One region of the Pseudomonas sp. UM16 genome, then DNA from elsewhere that is predicted to be linked to it. Evidence: riboswitches for the same ligand, from Rfam matches in the RefSeq annotation. Region 1 holds a riboswitch; the other holds the start of a gene.
The links. Region 1 has a riboswitch for cobalamin ahead of cobO (cob(I)yrinic acid a,c-diamide adenosyltransferase). Riboswitches for the same ligand answer to the same signal wherever they lie in the genome.

Region 1 (9,347 bases):
TGGTCAGCCACAAGGTCAGGCAGTCCACCAACAGGCAGCGTTCGGCACTGGCGTTGGCGCGCAGGACCTGGGCCAGGGCCAGCGGCTCTTCGATCAGCGCCCAACTGGGCGGTCGGCGCTCGCGATGCAGTTGCACGCGAGCATTCATTTCGCCATCCAGTGGTTCGCTGGTAGCGATGTAAGTGACCGCCAGGCCACTGCGCTCAGCCAGTTGTTCGGCCAGGCGGCTCTTGCCGGAACGGGCACCACCGAGGATCAGGTTGAGCATGTCAGTTAAGTCCGCACAAATGCCGTAGGCAGGTGGTATCCAGGTGCTGTTCGACCAGGTCGGCCAGGCGCTCGATGTCGCGCTCGCGCAGGGCCTGGTAATCGACGTGTTCGACGTCGTGTAAGCCAGCCCAGCGCAACAGCGCCGTACACGACTGCGGGCTTTCGAACAGGCCGTGCAGGTAGGTGGCGAGAATCTGCCTATCGGCACTGATAGCGCCGTCGTGGCGACCGTCAGCCAAGTGCACTGCAGGGTGCTCCAGGGCCGCGCCCTGGGTCACCCCGGCATGAATTTCATAGCCGCTGATCGGCGCGTGCTCCAGTTGCAGCGTACCGCTGACATTGCGCAGCTGCTTCTGCGCTTCCAGCTCGGTGACAAAGTCGAGCAGGCCCAGGCCATCACTGCTGCCGGCCGGCCCTTCCAGCCCCAGCGGATCGTCGACCCGCTGCCCGAGCATCTGCAAGCCGCCACAAATACCCAGCAGCTTGCCGCCGTAGCGCAGATGACGACTGATGGCCTGGTCCCACCCCCGAGCACGCAATTGCGCCAGATCGCCACGCACGCTCTTGGAGCCTGGCAAGATGATCAGGTCCGCCGGGGGAATCGCATCGCCTGGGCCGATGAACTGCAAGTCCACTTGCGGGTGCAGGCGCAGCGGGTCGAAATCGGTGTGGTTACTGATGCGCGGCAGTACCGGCACGATCACTTTGAGGGCACGTGCGGCCTTGTCGCTCTGGCGCTGGTCGATACCGTCCTCGGCTTCCAGGTGCAGGTCCATCACATACGGCAGCACGCCCAACACGGGTTTGCCGGTGCGCGCTTCGAGCCAGTCCAGGCCCGGTTGAAGCAAGGCAATATCACCGCGAAAACGGTTGATGACAAAGCCTTTGACCCGCGCCTGTTCGGTGGCCGAGAGTAATTCCAGGGTGCCGACCAAGTGAGCGAAAACCCCACCGCGATTGATATCGGCGATCAGGATCACCGGGCAGTCCACCGCCTCGGCGAAGCCCATGTTGGCGATGTCACCGACGCGCAGGTTGATTTCCGCCGGGGAGCCCGCGCCCTCGACCATCACCACCGGGTATTGCGCGCTCAAGCGCTGATGCGAGTCGAGTACCGCTTGCATGGCGATGACTTTGTAGTCGTGATAAGCCACCGCGTTCATGCTGGTGACGGCGCGGCCGTGGACGATCACCTGGGCACCGGTGTCGCTGTTGGGCTTGAGCAACACCGGATTCATGTCGGTGTGCGGCGCAAGTCCTGCGGCCTGGGCCTGAACGGCCTGAGCGCGGCCGATTTCGCCACCGTCAGCAGTCACCGCACTGTTGAGTGCCATGTTTTGCGGCTTGAACGGCACCACCGCCACGCCCTGGCGCAGCAACCAGCGGCACAACGCGGTCACCAGGGTGCTCTTGCCTGCATCGGAGGTGGTGCCTTGCACCATCAGGGTACTCATGCCAGATCCTTGCGGTAGTCATTGAAGGCGTGCGCCAAGCGCTGAAAGTCGGCTTCAGTGGCTGGCAGACCAAAGCGCAGGCTGGCCGGCTGGCTGAACAGGCGCAGCAGAATGCCGCGTCTGGCCATGAATTCGTGCAGCTGCTCAGCCTGATCGGTGACCAGGTACTGAAAAAGATCGCAGCCGCCAGTGGGGGCAAAGCCGGCGTTGCTGAGCAAGGCTGACAGCTGCTGGCTGGCCACCGCACAACGGGCAATCTGCCGCTGATGCGCGGCACTGTCGAGCAGGCAGGCCTGGCCAAGAATCCGCGTTGGGCCGCTGACGGTCCAGGGCCCCAGCAACTCGGCCAGACGTTGCAACAGCGTTGCCTCAGCCAGAACAAACCCCAGGCGCACACCGGCCAGACCGAAGAACTTGCCAAACGAGCGCAGCACGATCAGCCCAGGGCGCTCTGTCTGGCCGCCAATGCTTTGCGCCGGTGTGTTGTCGATAAACGCTTCATCGACCAGCAACCAGCTCCCGCGCCGGGCCAGACGGGCATTCCAGGCGAGCAATCGCTCAGGGTGAATCAGGCAACCGGTAGGATTGTTCGGGTTGACCACCACCAGCACATCCAGGCTGTCGAGCAACTCGTCCACCTGCTCGCCGTGCAGCTCGAGGACTTGATGGCCTGCGCGTCGCCAGGCCTCGGCGTGCTCGGCATAACAGGGCGAAAGCACACCGACCGTGCCGCGCGCGCGCAGCTGCGGCAAGGCCTGGATCGCAGCCTGTGAGCCCGCTACCGGCAACACCTGTTTGACCCGGTAATACGCGGCGGCGGCCTGCTCCAGGCCGTCGTCGGTTTCCGGCAGGCGCGCCCAGGCGCAAAGCGCAATGGCAGGAACGGCGAAAGACCAGGGAGCAATGCCACTGGACAGGTCAAGCCACTGCTCACGGGCGATACCGTATTGCCGCACTGCGCGCTGCAGGCGTCCACCGTGCTCAAGCATAGAATTCAGCCCCCAGGCACAACAGTAGCAACCACAACCACACGCCTTGGCACACCAGGCGCCAGCCACGCTCGATTGCGTCAGCGTCCGCCGCCGGACCTTCGCCCAATTGCGGGCGCTCGTGCAGTTCACCGTGATACACCGCCGGACCACCGAGTTCCACCCCCAAGGCCCCGGCCCCGGCTGCCATCACCGGCCCCGCGTTAGGGCTGTCCCACAGCGGGGCCTGGCGGCGCCAGCAACTGAGCGCCAGGCGGGTCTTGCCGAGCAGTGCGTAGGTCAACGCCACCAGACGGGCAGGAATATAGTTGAGCAGGTCGTCAATGCGCGCCGCCGCCCAACCAAATCGTTCGAAGCGCTCATTGCGGTAGCCCCACATGGCATCCAGGGTATTGCTCAAGCGATAGAGCACCACGCCCGGCGCACCGGCGACGACAAACCAGAACAACGCGGCAAACACCGCATCGCTACCGTTTTCCAATACCGACTCGGTGGCGGCGCGTGCCACAGCCGTTTCGTCCAGTTCGCGGGTTTCACGACTGACCAGATACCCCACACGGCGACGTGCTTGTTCCAGGTCGGCGCGGCGCAGGGCCTCAGCCACCGGACGCACGTGCTCGCCCAGGCTGCGCAGGCCCAAAGCGCAATACAAGAACAGCACTTCCAGCAACCAACCGATGTAGGGCAGCCAGGACAACAAGGTGGCCAACAAGGTCAGGGGAATCACCGCCAGGAACCAGGCGGTTACGCCATGGCTGCGCCAACCACGACCGGCGGCGTTGAAGCGCTGCTCCAGGCGTCCGGCAAATCGGCCGAAGGCAACCAATGGATGGCGGCGCTGGGGTTCGCCCCACAGCGCATCCAACGCCACCCCGGCAACGGTCAGCAACGCCACACTCATCAACACTCTCCCCACTGGTTTTCGAACAACATGTCGCGCAAAGGTCGCGCCGTGGTCCAGCCTTCAAGGACCAGCATCGGTGCCGGATAGAACGCCTGAACCGGGCCCAGGCAGAGAATCGCCACCGGTTTGGCACCGGCCGGCATGCCCAGCAGTTCGGCCAGCGCCTGCGGTTCGAACAGCGACACCCAACCCATGCCCAGGCCTTCAGCACGTGCTGCCAGCCAGAGGTTCTGGATAGCGCAGGACAACGAGGCGAGGTCCATCTCCGGTAAGGTGCGACGACCGAATATGTGTTTGTCGCGATCATCCATCAAGGCTGCCACCAGCACTTCGGCACAGTCGCTGATGCCTTCAACCTTGAGCTTCATGAACTCATCAGAGCGCTCATCGAGCGCCTCGGCGGTACGCACCCGCTCGGCCTCCACCAGCCCCTGGATGCGCTGACGCAGATCGCCATCGCTGATGCGGATAAAGCGCCACGGCTGCATCAGGCCGACGCTGGGGGCCTGATGCGCCGCCTCCAGCAGGCGCGCCAGCAGTTCAGGCGCTACCTCACCCTTGACGAAGTGACGCATGTCGCGGCGTTCGGCGATGACCCGGTAAACCGCCGCGCGCTCGGCGTCGGTGAAAGCCTGGTCGCTCATGGGGCCAACAGCGCCGCAGTCGCGTGGGGGTTGGAGGCAAAATAAAAATGCACGTAGGACGCGGTCAGGCGCCCACAGCGATAGACCGCTTCAGCACCACGGCCACCGTTGGGACTCTGGCCCCGGGCAATCGGCTCAAGCGCCGTGGTGGTCAGTGAATGATGGTAGGTGTGGCCACGCAAGGTGCCCTCAGGCAGTTCCACAGCTTGCAAGGCCAAGGCTGCCAAACGCTTTTGCATGACCGCCTCGCCTTCGAGCAGGCCCAGCAATTCGGCGCGCTCGCCGGCAACATCGGTCAAGGCTTCGAGCAGGTACAGCATGCCGCCACATTCAGCCAGCAGCGGCTTGCCGGCCTGCTGATGAGCGCGAATGGCACTGAGCATCGAGGTGTTGGCGGCCAGCGCCTGGTGGTGCAGTTCCGGATAGCCGCCCGGCAGGTAAAGGCTGTCCGCCGACGGCAGGGTACGGTCATGCAACGGTGAGAAGAATTTAAGTTCCGCGCCCATCGCCCGCAACAAATCGAGGTTGGCGCCATAGGTGAAGGCGAAGGCTTCATCCCGCGCCACCGCAATGGTTACCCCACTGAGTAAGGGCTCGATAACCTCGGCGCACGGCGCGGCGAACGCCACGGGCGGTGGCAACGACGACTCGCAACTGGCACCCAGGGCCGCCGCTGCAGCGTCCAGACGAACCTCCAGGTCATTGAGTTCACTGGCCTGAACCAGGCCCAGGTGTCGACTTGGCAGTTCAATACCGGTTTCTCGCGACAGCCCGCCGTACCAACGCAGGCCTTCAGTCAGACTGCCTTCAAGCAGTTGCGCGTGGCGCAGGGTGCCAACACGGTTCGCCAATACCCCGGCGAACGGCAGGTCTGGCTGATAGCGTGCCAGGCCCAAGGCCAGGGCGCCGAAGGTCTGGGCCATGGCGGTGCCGTCGATTACCGCCAGCACCGGCACATTGAAATGCCGAGCCAGATCGGCACTCGACGGTGTGCCGTCGAACAGGCCCATGACCCCTTCAATCAGGATCAGGTCGGCGTCAGCTGCCGCCTCCCACAGCAAACGGCGACTTTCCTGCTCACCCACCATCCACAGGTCGAGTTGGTACACCGGTGCACCACTGGCCCGTTCGAGGATCATCGGGTCAAGAAAATCCGGGCCGCACTTGAACACCCGCACCTTGCGCCCGAGGTTACGGTGCAGCCGCGCCAGGGCAGCAGTCACCGTGGTCTTGCCCTGGCCCGAGGCCGGGGCGGCAATCAGTACCGCCGGACAGTGGCGCGTATCACTCATAGTTCCACGCCCTTCTGGGCGCGGATGCCGGCCTGGAACGCGTGTTTGATCATGCCCATCTCGGTGACGGTGTCGGCCAGTTCGATCATTTCATCCTTGGCACCGCGGCCGGTGACAATCACATGCTGCATCGGCGGACGCGCCTGCAGATCGCTGAGCACTTGGTCCAGGTCGAGGTAGCCGTGCTTGAGGGCGATGTTCAGTTCGTCGAGGACCACGAAGGTAATGGCGGGGTCCTGCAGCAACTGGCGTGACACCGCCCAGGCTGCTTCAGCGGCGGCGATGTCGCGCTGGCGGTCCTGGGTCTCCCAGGTGAAGCCCTCGCCCATCACGTGATAGCGCACCTGCTCGGGAAAGCGTCGGAAGAACAGCTCTTCACCGGTACTGTTGCGGCCTTTGATGAACTGCACCACGCCGCACTGCATGCCATGGCCCATGGCCCGGGCCAACATGCCGAAGGCTGAGCTGCTCTTGCCCTTGCCGTTGCCGCTGAGCACCAGCAGCAAGCCGCATTCGCTCGGGGCGTTGGCAATACGCTCGTCGATAATCGCCTTCTTGCGCTGCATACGGGCCAGGTGGCGTTCGTCACGCTCGGTGGATTCAGTCATCGCAGTCTCCGCAAACCCCTGTCAGCCAATCTCGCTACGCACCTGGCAGCACGGGCTGCACAGGTTTCGAGGTAAAGAGATGGCTACAGATCAATGGATAAGGCAGACGGAGAAACACGCAGGACCGCGGCACAAGCCGAAAGAACCGCGCATCACCCTCCGTGATGCCGTTGGCTGTTACAGGCCGGTCTCCGGGCTTGTGAGCGGGGCCATGAATACCCAGGGTCGCGCGCCTTCCCGGGGTTGATCACCCAGTGGCCATGCGCGGCCTTGACTCACCTACCGTTGCGGGGGCAGCGCCGGACTCGCACGCCTTTTGCGTGCCCACCGGCTTCCCTGTTTCACCCTGCCAGGCCACAGCCCACAGAGCACCTGAAACAAGTCGCGAAGGTTAGAGGGTTGCACCCGGAGCGTCAATGAAAGGCGCTGCACTGGCCTGGATCAATGGCGCTTTTGTCATCTTGTGCCAGCCTGATAGCAGTGATATCAAATAGCCACAAATGGCTGTACTCGAATACAACGACAACGGAGAGAACGGCATGCAAGGACTGATCATCAACAACCCGCGCCTGGAGTTTCTGCGCCCGGCCCTGGAGCGCTGGTTCGACTGTATCGACCGCCTCAACCAGACCCTGGGTGACAACGAAGCCGCTTATTGGCATGGCGCCCAAGCCAACCTCAGCGTGCTTTCGGCTGCTGCCTGGCAAGCAGAACTGGTGACCCTGCAGCATCACCAGAGCAAGAAGCAACGCGACGAAGGGGAACGTGAAGGCCGCTGCGACCTGTACATCGCCAACCGCGAAGAAGCCGCCTACCTGCAAACCAGCCAGCGCTGGCCGCGGATCGCTCGCCTCGACCTGCACAACGCCCTGCAGGAAACGGTGTTTGCCGCACGCCAGGTCGCCGCGCCCAGCCAGCTCAAGGTCGCTGCGTTATTCGCCAGCCCCTGGAAAGCTGGGCAGCACGCCAGCCCCGAAGAGCTGCAGGACCTGGTCGACGACCTGCAAAAGCATACCGCTTGCGCGATTGCCTGGTACTTCCCGTATGCCTACCGCAAGCTGCATGACGAGGCTGGGCAGTATCATCCGGGCGTTGCCCTGCTGCTCAAACAGGCCTGAAGCGCAGGGAACCTCGCGCACACAGCTGCCTCTATTAGCATAGAGGCCAACTTCGCGAGGGATACCGACATGGGTAAGGCGCCGATTGCACTGTTGCTGGCGGTAAGCGCGGGACTGAGTGGCTGCGGCGAAAGTGCCCGCCTGGGAGTGAGCGATGGCTTTGGCCCGTCACCGCAACTGCCGGAACCGAACAAGACCCTGATCCCGACCGTCAACATCGCCCCCGCCGTCGGCTGGCCACAAGGCCGCACGCCGGTCACGGCGCCTGGCACGCAGGTCGCCGTGTTCGCCGAAGGTCTGGACCATCCGCGCTGGCTCTATGTGCTGCCCAATGGCGACGTGCTGGTCGCCGAAACCAATGCGCCGCCCAAGCCTGAAGACGGCAAGGGCATTCGTGGCTGGGTCATGGGCAAGGTGATGAAACGTGCTGGTGCCGGGGTCCCCAGTCCTAATCGCATCAGCCTGTTGCGCGACAGTGATCACGACGGTGTGGCCGAAACCCGCACAACCTTTATCGAAAACCTCAATTCACCGTTTGGCATGACCCTGGTCGGCGATGACTTCTACGTAGCCGATACCGACCGCCTGCTGCGCTTTCGCTATGAACCCGGGGCCACCTCGATCACCACGCCTGCGGCGGTGGTCGCCGAGTTGCCTGGCGGCCCGTTGAATCATCACTGGACCAAGAACGTCATTGCCAGCCGTAACGGCAAGAAGCTTTACGTCACCGTCGGCTCTAACAGTAATGTCGGCGAAAACGGCATGGACCAGGAAAAAGGCCGCGCCGCGATCTGGGAAGTCGACCCCGCCAGTGGCCAGCAGCGCCTGTTTGCCTCGGGCCTGCGTAACCCCAACGGCATGGCCTGGGAACCGCATAGCGGACAACTGTGGACGGCGGTGAATGAGCGCGACGAGATCGGCAGCGATCTAGTACCGGACTACATCACTTCGGTTCAGGACGGCGGTTTTTACGGTTGGCCCTTCAGCTATTATGGCCAGCACATCGATCAAAGGGTCAGCCCGCAGGATCCGCAGTTGGTCGCCAAGGCTATTGCCCCCGACTACGCGGTGGGGCCGCATACCGCCTCGCTGGGCTTGACCTTTGCTGAGCCCGGGGTACTGCCGCCACCATTCGAACAGGGTGCATTCATTGGCCAGCACGGTTCCTGGAACCGCAAGCCACACAGCGGCTACAAAGTCATATTTGTGCCGTTCAGTACAGCGGGTAAACCGGCGGGCAAGCCGATCGACTTGCTGACCGGGTTTCTCAATGACGAAGGCCAGGCCATGGGGCGACCGGTCGGGGTGATCAATGATCAGCGCGGTGGTTTGCTGGTGACGGACGATGTCGGCAACAAAATCTGGCGGGTCAGTAAAGCCAAGTAAACCTATCGCCGCGAGGTGGCGTATCAGCGCTTACGACACAGGGTCAAGCCATCCCCTATCGGCAGCATCGACAGGTCCACCCGAGGATCATCCTTGAGCCCTAGGTTCAATGCCTGGATCGCTCGGGTATCGTCACTGTCGGGCTGTTCCTGCAGCACCCGGCCACTCCACAGGGTGTTATCGAACACCACCAGCCCACCCGTGCGCAGCAGGCGCAGAGCCTCTTCCAGGTAGCGCGGGTAGTTGGCCTTGTCGGCGTCGATAAAGATCAGGTCATAACGCGCTGCTGGCAATGTCGCCAGCGTTTGCAGAGCCGGAGCCAAGCGCAGGTCGATGCGTTGCACCACTCCCGCCTCCTGCCAGTAGCGCCAGGCAATAGCGTTGTAGCTGCCTTCAAGGTCGCAGCACAACAATTGCCCCTGCTCCATGGCCTGAGCCATGCACAACGCGCTGTAACCGGTGAATGTGCCGACTTCGATCACTCGCTGCGCGCCAATCAAGCGCACCAGCAGCGCCAACAACTGGCCCTGCTCCGGCGCCACTTGCCAGCGTGCCTGCGCCAAGGCCTGAGTTTCAGTGCGCAAGCGCGCCAGCAACGGCGTCTCGCGAACAGACACCGCCTGCAGGTAGTGATAGAGAGCATCGTCGAGGTAGAGCGTTTGCGCCGTCATCGCCTACCTCG
Region 2 (9,347 bases), on a different contig from region 1:
ACCCGCAACGCTCAGACCAGCCTGCGTCTGCATGATGGCGAAACTCAGGTGCTGGCGGGGCTTGTGCGCAACGACGACGGCGCCAGCGGCAACAAGATCCCATTGCTGGGCGACATCCCCGGGTTAGGTCGGCTGTTTGGCAGCAACCGTAACGACAAGAGCCAGTCGGAACTGGTGCTGTCGATTACCCCGCGCATCGTGCGCAACCTGCCGTACCAGAGCCCATCGGACATGGAGTTCCCGTCGGGCACTGAAACCAGCATGCAGATCCGCAACCTCAATCGCACCATTGAGGTCAGCGACGAACAACCGATTGCCGCCGTGCCTACCGCCGTGAGGCCCTAAGCGATGAAACGCTCGATGGCAGGATTCAGCTTGATCGAGGTGATGTTGACCCTGGCGCTGCTCGGGTTGCTGGCCTCGATTGCCGCACCGCTGACCGAAACCCTGGTGCGCCGGGGCAAGGAACAGGAGCTGAAAACCGCGCTGTATCAGATTCGCGATGCCATCGACGCCTACAAACGCGCCTTCGACGCCGGCTACATCGAAAAATCGCTCAATGCCAGCGGCTACCCACCGAGCCTGCAGGTGCTGGTGGAAGGCGTGCGCGATGTGCGCAGCGCCAAAGGCGCCAAGTTCTACTTCCTGCGGCGCATTCCCCAAGACCCGCTGCTCAGCCGCAAGGCTGACGACGAAGGCGGATGGGGCCTGCGCGCCTACGACAGCTCGGCACAAAGCCCGCGCGAAGGTGAGGACGTCTTCGACGTCTACTCCAAAGCGTCGGGCAAGGGCCTCAACGGCATCGCCTACGGGCAGTGGTGACCAGTATGAAACGCAGCCAAGGTTTCACCCTGATCGAGTTGCTGGTGGTGATGGCAATCATCGCCACGCTGATGACCATCGCCATGCCGCGTTACTTCCAGAGCCTGGAAACGTCGCGTGAAGCCACCTTGCGCCAGAGCCTGGCGGTGATGCGTGAAGCCCTGGATCACTACTACGGCGACACCGGGCGCTATCCCGAGTCGCTGGAACAACTGGTTGAGCAACGTTACCTGCGCAGTGCGCCGCTGGACCCGATCACCGAGCGCCGTGACCAGTGGCAGGTGGTGGCACCGCCCGAAGGCGTCGCCGGGTCCGTGGCCGATATCAAGAGCGGTTCAACCGGGAGGGCGCGTGATGGCAGCTTATATGCCGAGTGGTAGCGCCGCCGAGGCGGGCTTCACCTACCTGGGGGTGCTGTTGCTGATTGCCGTAACAGGCATCGCCCTGGGTTCCACCGTCACCCTGTGGTCGACCCAGGCCCTGCGCGAGCGTGAGCGCGATTTGCTCTGGGTTGGCAGCCAGTATGCCCAGGCCTTGCGCAGCTACTACCGCAACTCGCCGGGCCTGGCGCAGTACCCAGAGACCCTGGAAGCACTGCTGGAAGACCCACGCTATCCCAACCTCAAGCGTCACTTGCGGCGTTTGTACCCGGACCCTATCACCGGCAGCGACGACTGGGGGCTGCTGCGCTCAATCGACGGGCGCATCACCGGGGTGTACAGCCGTTCCGACCTCACCCCGATGAAACAGACTGGGTTTGCCGCTCAATGGTCGGACTTTGAAGGCCTGCAGCATTACGCAGACTGGCAGTTCGTGGCTGAGAAGGATTTTGCTGAATCCGCTGCAAGCGGGCGCAATAGCTTGACCCAGGGAGCAGGGCAGTGAACCGCCGCCTGGCAACCTGCGCCCTGGCCCTGGTGCTGCTGGTCGGCACTGCCCGTGGCGGCGCCGAGGACGAGATGATGGGCTTTATCGTCGACAACACCATCTCGCACATCGGCCACGACTTCTATTACAGCTTCGCCGAGCGGCTGCGTGCCACCAGCCGCCTGGATTTCAACCTGGTGGTACGCGAACGACCCGACCCGCGCTGGGGCAGCCTGGTCACGGTCGAGTATGAGCAACGGGTGGTCTACCGGCGTTTCCTGCCACCCAACACCACAGAGCTGAAGGACGCCGCCTATGAAGCGGCTGACCTGGTCAAGGCGCAGATCATCCAGCGCAAGCTGCAGATGCTGCTGCAGGACACCACTGATCTTGAGAGGGATGAGCTATGAACAACAACAAGAACTGCCGCCTGGCCTCCCTGGTCCTGCTGACTGCCCTGTGCAGCCCGGCCGGTGCCACCGAACTGGTGTACACCCCGGTCAACCCGGCCTTTGGCGGCAACCCGCTCAACGGCACCTGGTTGCTCAACAACGCCCAGGCGCAGAACGACCATGATGATCCGGATGTAAAAGACCGTGCCTCGGCGTTCGCCAGTACCTCGGCGCTAGAGCGCTTTACCAGTCAGCTGGAATCGCGGCTGCTCTCACAACTGCTCAATAACATCAATAACGGCACCACCGGCAGCCTGCAGACAGATGCATTCATCATCAACGTGCTCGACGACTCTGGGGCGCTGACCATCCAGATCACCGATCGGGCAACCGGTGAAATTTCAGAAGTTCTGGTGAACGGCCTGAACCCTTAAGGGCCGGGCAATGGGGAGTGACAATCATGAAACGATTTCTGACCACACTGCTGATCCTCGCCGCCTTGCAAGGCTGCAGCCTGCGCGAACCGATGTCCGCCGAGCAGGACACTGAAAGCCCGACCCTGACTCCGCGTGCTTCGACCTATTATGACTTGCTCAACATGCCGCGGCCCAAAGGCCGATTGATGGCGGTGGTGTACGGATTTCGCGACCAGACCGGGCAATACAAACCAACCCCGGCCAGTTCGTTCTCCACCAGTGTCACCCAAGGGGCGGCCAGCATGCTGATGGATGCCTTGCAGGCCAGCGGCTGGTTCGTGGTGCTTGAACGTGAGGGCCTGCAGAACCTGCTGACCGAACGCAAGATCATCCGCGCATCGCAGAAAAAGCCGGACACGCCGGTGAACATTCAAGGTGAACTGCCACCGCTGCAGGCGGCCAACCTGATGCTCGAAGGCGGCATCATTGCCTACGACACCAACGTGCGCAGTGGCGGCGAAGGGGCACGCTACCTGGGCATCGATATCTCCCGTGAGTATCGGGTCGACCAGGTCTCGGTCAACCTGCGGGCGGTGGATGTGCGCAGTGGTCAGGTGCTGGCCAACGTTATGACCAGCAAGACCATTTACTCGGTTGGGCGCAGTGCCGGGGTATTCAAATTCATCGAGTTCAAGAAACTGCTGGAGGCCGAGGTCGGCTACACCACCAACGAACCGGCGCAGTTGTGTGTGCTGTCGGCCATCGAGTCAGCGGTGGGGCACCTGTTGGCGCAAGGCATCGAACGGCGCCTGTGGCAAGTGGCGGGGGATGGTAGCGGTGACAATGCGACTCTGGATAAGTACTTGAGTCAGTATCAAGCACCATGAGGGAGCAACTGACTTGATTGGCACCTTGTAGATACCGTCTTGCCCGGTGACGGGCAAGACGGTATCTACTACTCATTGCGGCGTCGAGCAGCCTTGTTCCTTGACGATCCGTTGGGTCGACGCCGGGTACTTGGCAAGCTTGGCCGCCGCCCGCGTCGGGCGCTTGACCAGCTCACCGCCGCAATTAGGGCACTGGCCCTTGAGTAGACGCTCATTGCAGCCCTTGCAAAAGGTGCACTCAAACGAGCAGATCAACGCGTCCGGGCTATCGCCGGGCAGGTCACAACCACAGCATTCACAGTTCGGGCGCAGTTCGAGCATGGTCAAATCTCGTTGGGACGATAAAGGTGAGCATGGCTGGCGCGGTACAGCGCCGACTCGGCAAAGCTGTCACTGGCCAACACCCGGCCGACCAGAATCAGTGCGGTACGCCGAAAACCCTTGGCCTGGACCTGCTCGACAATACCATCAAGGGTCGCGAGCACCCAATCCTGATCGGGCCATGTTGCTCGATGGACCACAGCGATCGGGCAATCACCGCCATAATTCGGGCGCAGTTCTGCGACGATTTTCTCCAGGTGTTTGACCCCCAGGTGAATCGCCAGGGTGCTGCGATGGCGAGCAAGGTCAGCCAATTTCTCGCCATCAGGCATCGGTGACTTGTCACCGTAGCGGGTGAGGATCACGGTCTGGGCAATGTCCGGCAAGGTCAGTTCGCAGCCGAGCAGGGCGGCGCTGGCGGCCACGGCGGTTACCCCGGGGACGATCTCATAGGGAATGCCCAGTTCGCGCAGGTAACGGATCTGCTCACCGATGGCACCGTACAGGCTCGGGTCGCCGCTATGCACTCGGGCCACATCCTGGCCCTGGTCGTGAGCATGCTTGATCGCCTCGATGATCTGCGCCAGATGCAGTTCGGCACTGTTGATGACGGTCTCGGCGCGATGGCCCTCAAGCACCGCAGTCGGCACCAGGGAGCCGGCATAGATGATCACCGGGCAGCGATGAATCAGGCGCTGACCTTTGACGGTGATCAACTCGGGATCGCCAGGGCCGGCGCCGATGAAATAGACGGTCATGCAAAGTCCTTGCGAAGAAAGCGCTGATTATCTGCCAGATTCTGCCGCCGTGGCCAACGCCAGGCTAGCCTCGGCACACAGCGTGCGAGTAATTTTCAGGTGGGCCGACCCCGTGAACTGTTCGGCCAACGCCAGGGCGGCGCTTTCGGCGACGCCGTAGCAACCGCTGTTTTGGTGGGCAACGGCTGAACGATGGCTCAAGTGCGGTTCAAAGGGGGCCAGTTGTGCAGCACTGAAGAACAGCAACGGGACGTTGAGCTGCCGCGCCAAGTGTTGCAGCCCAGGCTCGTCGCGCTTGAGATCGATACTGGCAAGGCCCGCCACTGCCGTGAGCGGCAAGTCGTGGGCCTTGAGAGCTTGCTCCAACAGGTTGCCCAGGGTTTGACCTGGGCAACCGCGTCGGCAACCGAGGCCGACAAACAACGGCATGGACTTCAGGCCTGGCTCGGGCGACGGAACAGCCAGGCGCTGAGCAGACCCAGCGCCAGCCAGAATGCCGCGTTGGTCAGCAATGAAGCAACCTTGAACTCGGCGTCCAGGGCCTCTGGCGCAAGCATTTCATGCACTTCAGGTTGCGGTGCGCCAATCACATGCGGCACCACCAACAGCACAACGCCCAGCGCTTTGAACAGCCAGTTGTGGGCAAACGCAATCAGCCCCAGCCCGGCCGCTGTGGCGGCGGCGGTACCCACCCACCAGGCCTGACGCTGGGCCAGGTCGGCAGCGGCAGTACCCGGTAGCTCCGGTGGCAGGCCCAAGGTCGGCGCCAGGCAGAACACGGCAAAACCGCCCAGGCCCCACAGCGCACCGCTGATGACGGTCTTCGGTGCACGCAGGGTATAGAGTGCGGCGAGGATCAGAGCAAAGCCGACTGCCACCACCAGATTACCGCCGGTGGTCGAGAGAACCCGTTGCCAACCGTCTTCCGGGGCCCAGGCTTCGCTGTCGTGATGATGCTCGGTGGTACCAGCAGCATGCTCGTGTGGCGCTTCGACCGCGGGCGCTGCACTTTCATAGGTTTCCGCCTGAAGAATCAGCGGCGCAACCCAGAAGCTTTGCAGCAGGGTCAGCAGCAGGGCGGCCAGCAGTCCGGCAAAGCCTGCGGTACTCGCAATACGCTTGATCATCGGACGCTACTCAGTGGCAAGGGAAGGCGGCGCTGTGACGGGTGTCGTGGGCGGCGTTGTGCACCGCTTCGATAGGCGAAAAACCAGCGAAGTACACCAGGCATAGGCCCAGCAGCGAGGCACCGACGGCAACCAGCAGGCGCTGGCTGAGGCTTGAAGGGGTAACGGCTGAGTGACTGGCGGTACTGATAGGCATGGCGCTTTCCTCTTGGTGTTGTTCGGCAACAGGCAAGCGCAAGAAACCCCTGCACGGAACACGCCCAGGGGTTGCAACAGCGCCCGCCCACCGCGGGTTTGTCAGATCAGTGTTGGGCCGGTCTCCGGGCTTGTGAGGGCGAGCAACCGAAGGCGCCACCTTCCCATGCCGGACTACGGGCACAGTGGTTCTGACGCTTTTCTCACTTACCGTTGCGGGGGCAGCACCGGACTTGCCATACACCTTTATTAGCGGCGTATGACGCACCGGTTTCCCAGTTTCACCCTGTAAAGGGCACCCAAACGAATGGCGCTAGCAAATCACGGGTTAAGGCGGGCGTCAATCGTGACAGCAGTTGACCGCTCACCAGGCACTGCGTAGCCTTGCGTTCTCGAGGTTCTTCGGCGCTGGCCGAAGCTAAGACGGGAACGCGGTTCAAGCCGCGGCTGCCCCCGCAACTGTAAGCATTGATAGGATCGACACAGCCACTGCGTCCTGCGGGAAGGCGTCGTTCCAGCGGCCTTGGGCCGCAGCAGTGCAAGCCAGGAGACCTGCCTCGAACAGTTTCCGACATAAACCGGGCGGGGTGATCCGGTGGCGAACGCGCCCAGGCAATGACGCCTGCGGCTCTCGTCCCGCATGCCCGCCATCCTGCCAAGGGCATCGACATGAAAACACTGGCCAAACTCCCCGTCACCATCGTTACCGGCTTCCTCGGTTCGGGCAAAACCACGCTGCTGCGGCATATGCTCGATAACGCCCAGGGTCGGCGTATCGCGGTGATCGTCAACGAATTCGGCGAGCTGGGCATCGACGGCGAGATCCTCAAGCAGTGCAGCATCGGCTGCACCGAGGAAGAGGCCAGCGGCCGGGTCTACGAATTGGCCAACGGCTGTCTGTGCTGCACCGTGCAGGAAGAGTTCTTCCCGGTCATGCGTGAACTGGTTGCCCGGCGCGGCGATCTTGACCACATCCTTATCGAGACCAGTGGCCTGGCCCTGCCCAAACCGTTGGTGCAAGCCTTCCAATGGCCAGAAATTCGCAACGCCTGCACCGTTGATGCGGTGATCACTGTGGTCGACAGCCCGGCGGTGGCCGCTGGCACCTTTGCCGCCTACCCGGAGCAAGTCGATGCACAGCGAAAACTCGATCCGAATCTGGACCACGAGTCGCCACTGCACGAGCTGTTCGCCGACCAACTGGCCAGTGCCGATCTGGTGATCCTCAACAAGGCCGACCTGATCGCCGCTGCTGAGCTGGCCAAGGTTCGCGCCGAAGTGCAGGAAGAGCTGCCGCCAGCAGTGAAAGTGATCGAAGCCAGCAGCGGCCGTCTGCCCCTGCAGGTGCTGTTGGGCCTGGGCGCCGAGTCGGAAGCGCATATCGATGCGCGGCGCACGCACCACGATTCGCACCATGACGGTGAAGATGATCACGACAATCATGACCACGATGCCTTCGATTCGATCTCCATCGAACTGCCACAAGCAGACGAAAGCCTGTTGCTCGACGCCCTGACCCAACTGGTGGTGCAGCATGGCATTCTGCGGGTCAAAGGCTTTGCCGCGATTCCTGGCAAACCGATGCGCCTGCTGATCCAGGGCGTGGGCACCCGCTTCGACAAACACTTTGACCGTGCCTGGCGCAGTGATGAAGCGCGCACCACACGCCTGGTGCTGATCGGCCAGGAGCTGGACGCTGCCCACCTGGAAGCGAGCCTGCGCGCCGCCCTGGGCGCTTGATCCATGCACCTGCTGCGGACCCAGCCCGGTGGCTTCGTACCGGACGACAGTATTGCCGACCTCGGCCAGACCCCAGCCGAGCTGGTCATTCTCTGCAGCGGTGACTCACACCTGGCATTGCTGGCCGAAACCGCCCAGCAGTTGCCCGAAGACTTTCCCAGTCTGCGTCTGGCCAACCCGATGCAGGTACAGAATCATGCCTCGGTCGACCTCTATGTCGACCAAGTGCTGCGCCATGCCAAGGTGATTCTGGTGTCGTTGCACGGTGGCGTTGGCTATTGGCGCTACGGTGTCGAGCAGTTGCTTGAGCTGGCGGCCCGTGGCGTGCAGGTCATCCTGGTGCCGGGCGATGATCGCCCCGATCCCGAACTCACTGGCCTGAGTACGGTGTCGCTAGCGCAGGCCGAGCGGCTTTGGCATTTTCTGCGTCAGGGCGGCAAGGCTAACGCCCTGAATCTGTTCAAGTGCCTGGCCAGTCAGTGGTTGCAACGCGATTATCCGTGGCACGAGCCGCAACAACTGCCGCGTACGACGGTGTACCACCCGCAAAAAGCCAGTGCCGAGTTGGCTGACTGGTTCTCGAATTGGCAGGTTGAACACCCGGTGGTGCCGATCCTGTTCTACCGTTCGCACCTGCAGGCGGCCAATACCGCGTTTATCGACACCTTCTGCGAGCGCTTGCAGTTGGCAGGGCTCAATCCATTGCCGATCGCCGTGGCCAGTCTCAAAGAGGCCAGTTGCCTGAATCAGGTAGAGCAATGGCTAGATCAGGTCGATGCGGCGCTGATCATCAACACCACCGGCTTCGCGCAGTCCAGCCCCGAACAACCGCACCTGCGTCCGTTTCGCCGCGACATTCCAGTGCTGCAGGCGATCTGCGCCCAGGACAACCAACCCGGTTGGGAGGCGAGCGAGCAAGGGCTCGGCGCGCGAGACCTGGCCATGCACATCGTCTTGCCGGAACTGGATGGGCGCATCATTACCCGGCCGATCAGCTTCAAGGACCTGGCCTGGCGCAGCGAGCGCAGTCAGTCGGATGTGGTCTGTTATCGCCCGCATGCCGAACGCATGGACTTTGTCGCTGAGTTGGCGCGACGCTGGTGTGCGCTGGCCGCGTTGCCCAACCAAGACAAACGCGTGGCCTTGATCCTGGCCAACTATCCCACCCGTGACGGGCGCATTGGCAACGGTGTCGGCCTGGACACGCCAGCCGCCGCTTTGAACATCCTGCGCGCTTTGCAACAGCAGGGCTATCCGTTGAGCGCCTTGCCCGAAAGCGGCACCGCGTTGATCCAGGCGTTGCTCGGTGGTGTCAGCAATGACCTGGACAGCCTGGATCAGCGTCCCTGCCTGCAGAGCATGGCCTTGGATGACTATCGGACAGCGTTTGCTGCGTTACCGCAAGCCAATCAACAGGCTGTACGAGCGCGCTGGGGTGAGCCGGAACAAGATCCGATGTGCCGAAACGGGCGGATGATGGTTGCCGGCTTGCGCTTTGGCCTGACCTTTGTCGGTATTCAGCCGGCACGTGGCTATCAGGTGGACCAGAGCGCGGTGTATCACGATCCCGACCTGGTGCCACCTCACGGTTATCTGGCGTTCTACTTCTGGCTGCGTCATGGCTTTGCCGCCGACGCACTGATTCATGTCGGCAAACACGGCAATCTGGAGTGGCTGCCGGGTAAAGGCGTCGGCCTGTCTGGCAGTTGCTGGCCGGATGCGTTGATTGGCCCTTTGCCCAATATTTACCCGTTCATCGTCAATGACCCGGGTGAGGGCGCTCAGGCCAAGCGGCGGACCCAGGCGGTGATCATTGATCACC

Region 2: linked by a shared signal. The riboswitch ahead of cobW (cobalamin biosynthesis protein CobW) and the one ahead of cobO (cob(I)yrinic acid a,c-diamide adenosyltransferase) in region 1 are both predicted to bind cobalamin.

The regions. Positions count from the first base shown of each region.
Region 1 covers NZ_JBNPJT010000021.1:15,524-24,870, forward strand. Annotated here, with positions in the region: gene cobU (bifunctional adenosylcobinamide kinase/adenosylcobinamide-phosphate guanylyltransferase) at 1-268, opposite strand, end outside; gene ACQRAX_RS21800 (cobyric acid synthase) at 270-1,724, opposite strand; gene cobD (threonine-phosphate decarboxylase CobD) at 1,721-2,713, opposite strand; gene cbiB (adenosylcobinamide-phosphate synthase CbiB) at 2,706-3,614, opposite strand; gene bluB (5,6-dimethylbenzimidazole synthase) at 3,614-4,261, opposite strand; gene ACQRAX_RS21820 (cobyrinate a,c-diamide synthase) at 4,258-5,553, opposite strand; gene cobO (cob(I)yrinic acid a,c-diamide adenosyltransferase) at 5,550-6,161, opposite strand; cobalamin riboswitch at 6,327-6,552, opposite strand; gene ACQRAX_RS21830 (hypothetical protein) at 6,701-7,279, shown strand; gene ACQRAX_RS21835 (PQQ-dependent sugar dehydrogenase) at 7,349-8,665, shown strand; gene ACQRAX_RS21840 (O-methyltransferase) at 8,689-9,336, opposite strand.
Region 2 covers NZ_JBNPJT010000015.1:76,778-86,124, reverse strand. Annotated here, with positions in the region: gene ACQRAX_RS18715 (secretin N-terminal domain-containing protein) at 1-345, shown strand, start outside; gene ACQRAX_RS18710 (type II secretion system protein) at 349-822, shown strand; gene ACQRAX_RS18705 (type II secretion system protein) at 828-1,202, shown strand; gene ACQRAX_RS18700 (type II secretion system protein) at 1,177-1,707, shown strand; gene csgE (curli production assembly/transport protein CsgE) at 1,716-2,099, shown strand; gene ACQRAX_RS18690 (curli assembly protein CsgF) at 2,096-2,515, shown strand; gene ACQRAX_RS18685 (CsgG/HfaB family protein) at 2,542-3,384, shown strand; gene ACQRAX_RS18680 (DUF1272 domain-containing protein) at 3,457-3,705, opposite strand; gene cobM (precorrin-4 C(11)-methyltransferase) at 3,708-4,463, opposite strand; gene ACQRAX_RS18670 (cobalamin biosynthesis protein) at 4,491-4,892, opposite strand; gene ACQRAX_RS18665 (CbtA family protein) at 4,898-5,590, opposite strand; gene ACQRAX_RS18660 (CbtB domain-containing protein) at 5,601-5,786, opposite strand; cobalamin riboswitch at 5,885-6,101, opposite strand; cobalamin riboswitch at 6,164-6,359, shown strand; gene cobW (cobalamin biosynthesis protein CobW) at 6,455-7,525, shown strand; gene cobN (cobaltochelatase subunit CobN) at 7,529-9,347, shown strand, end outside.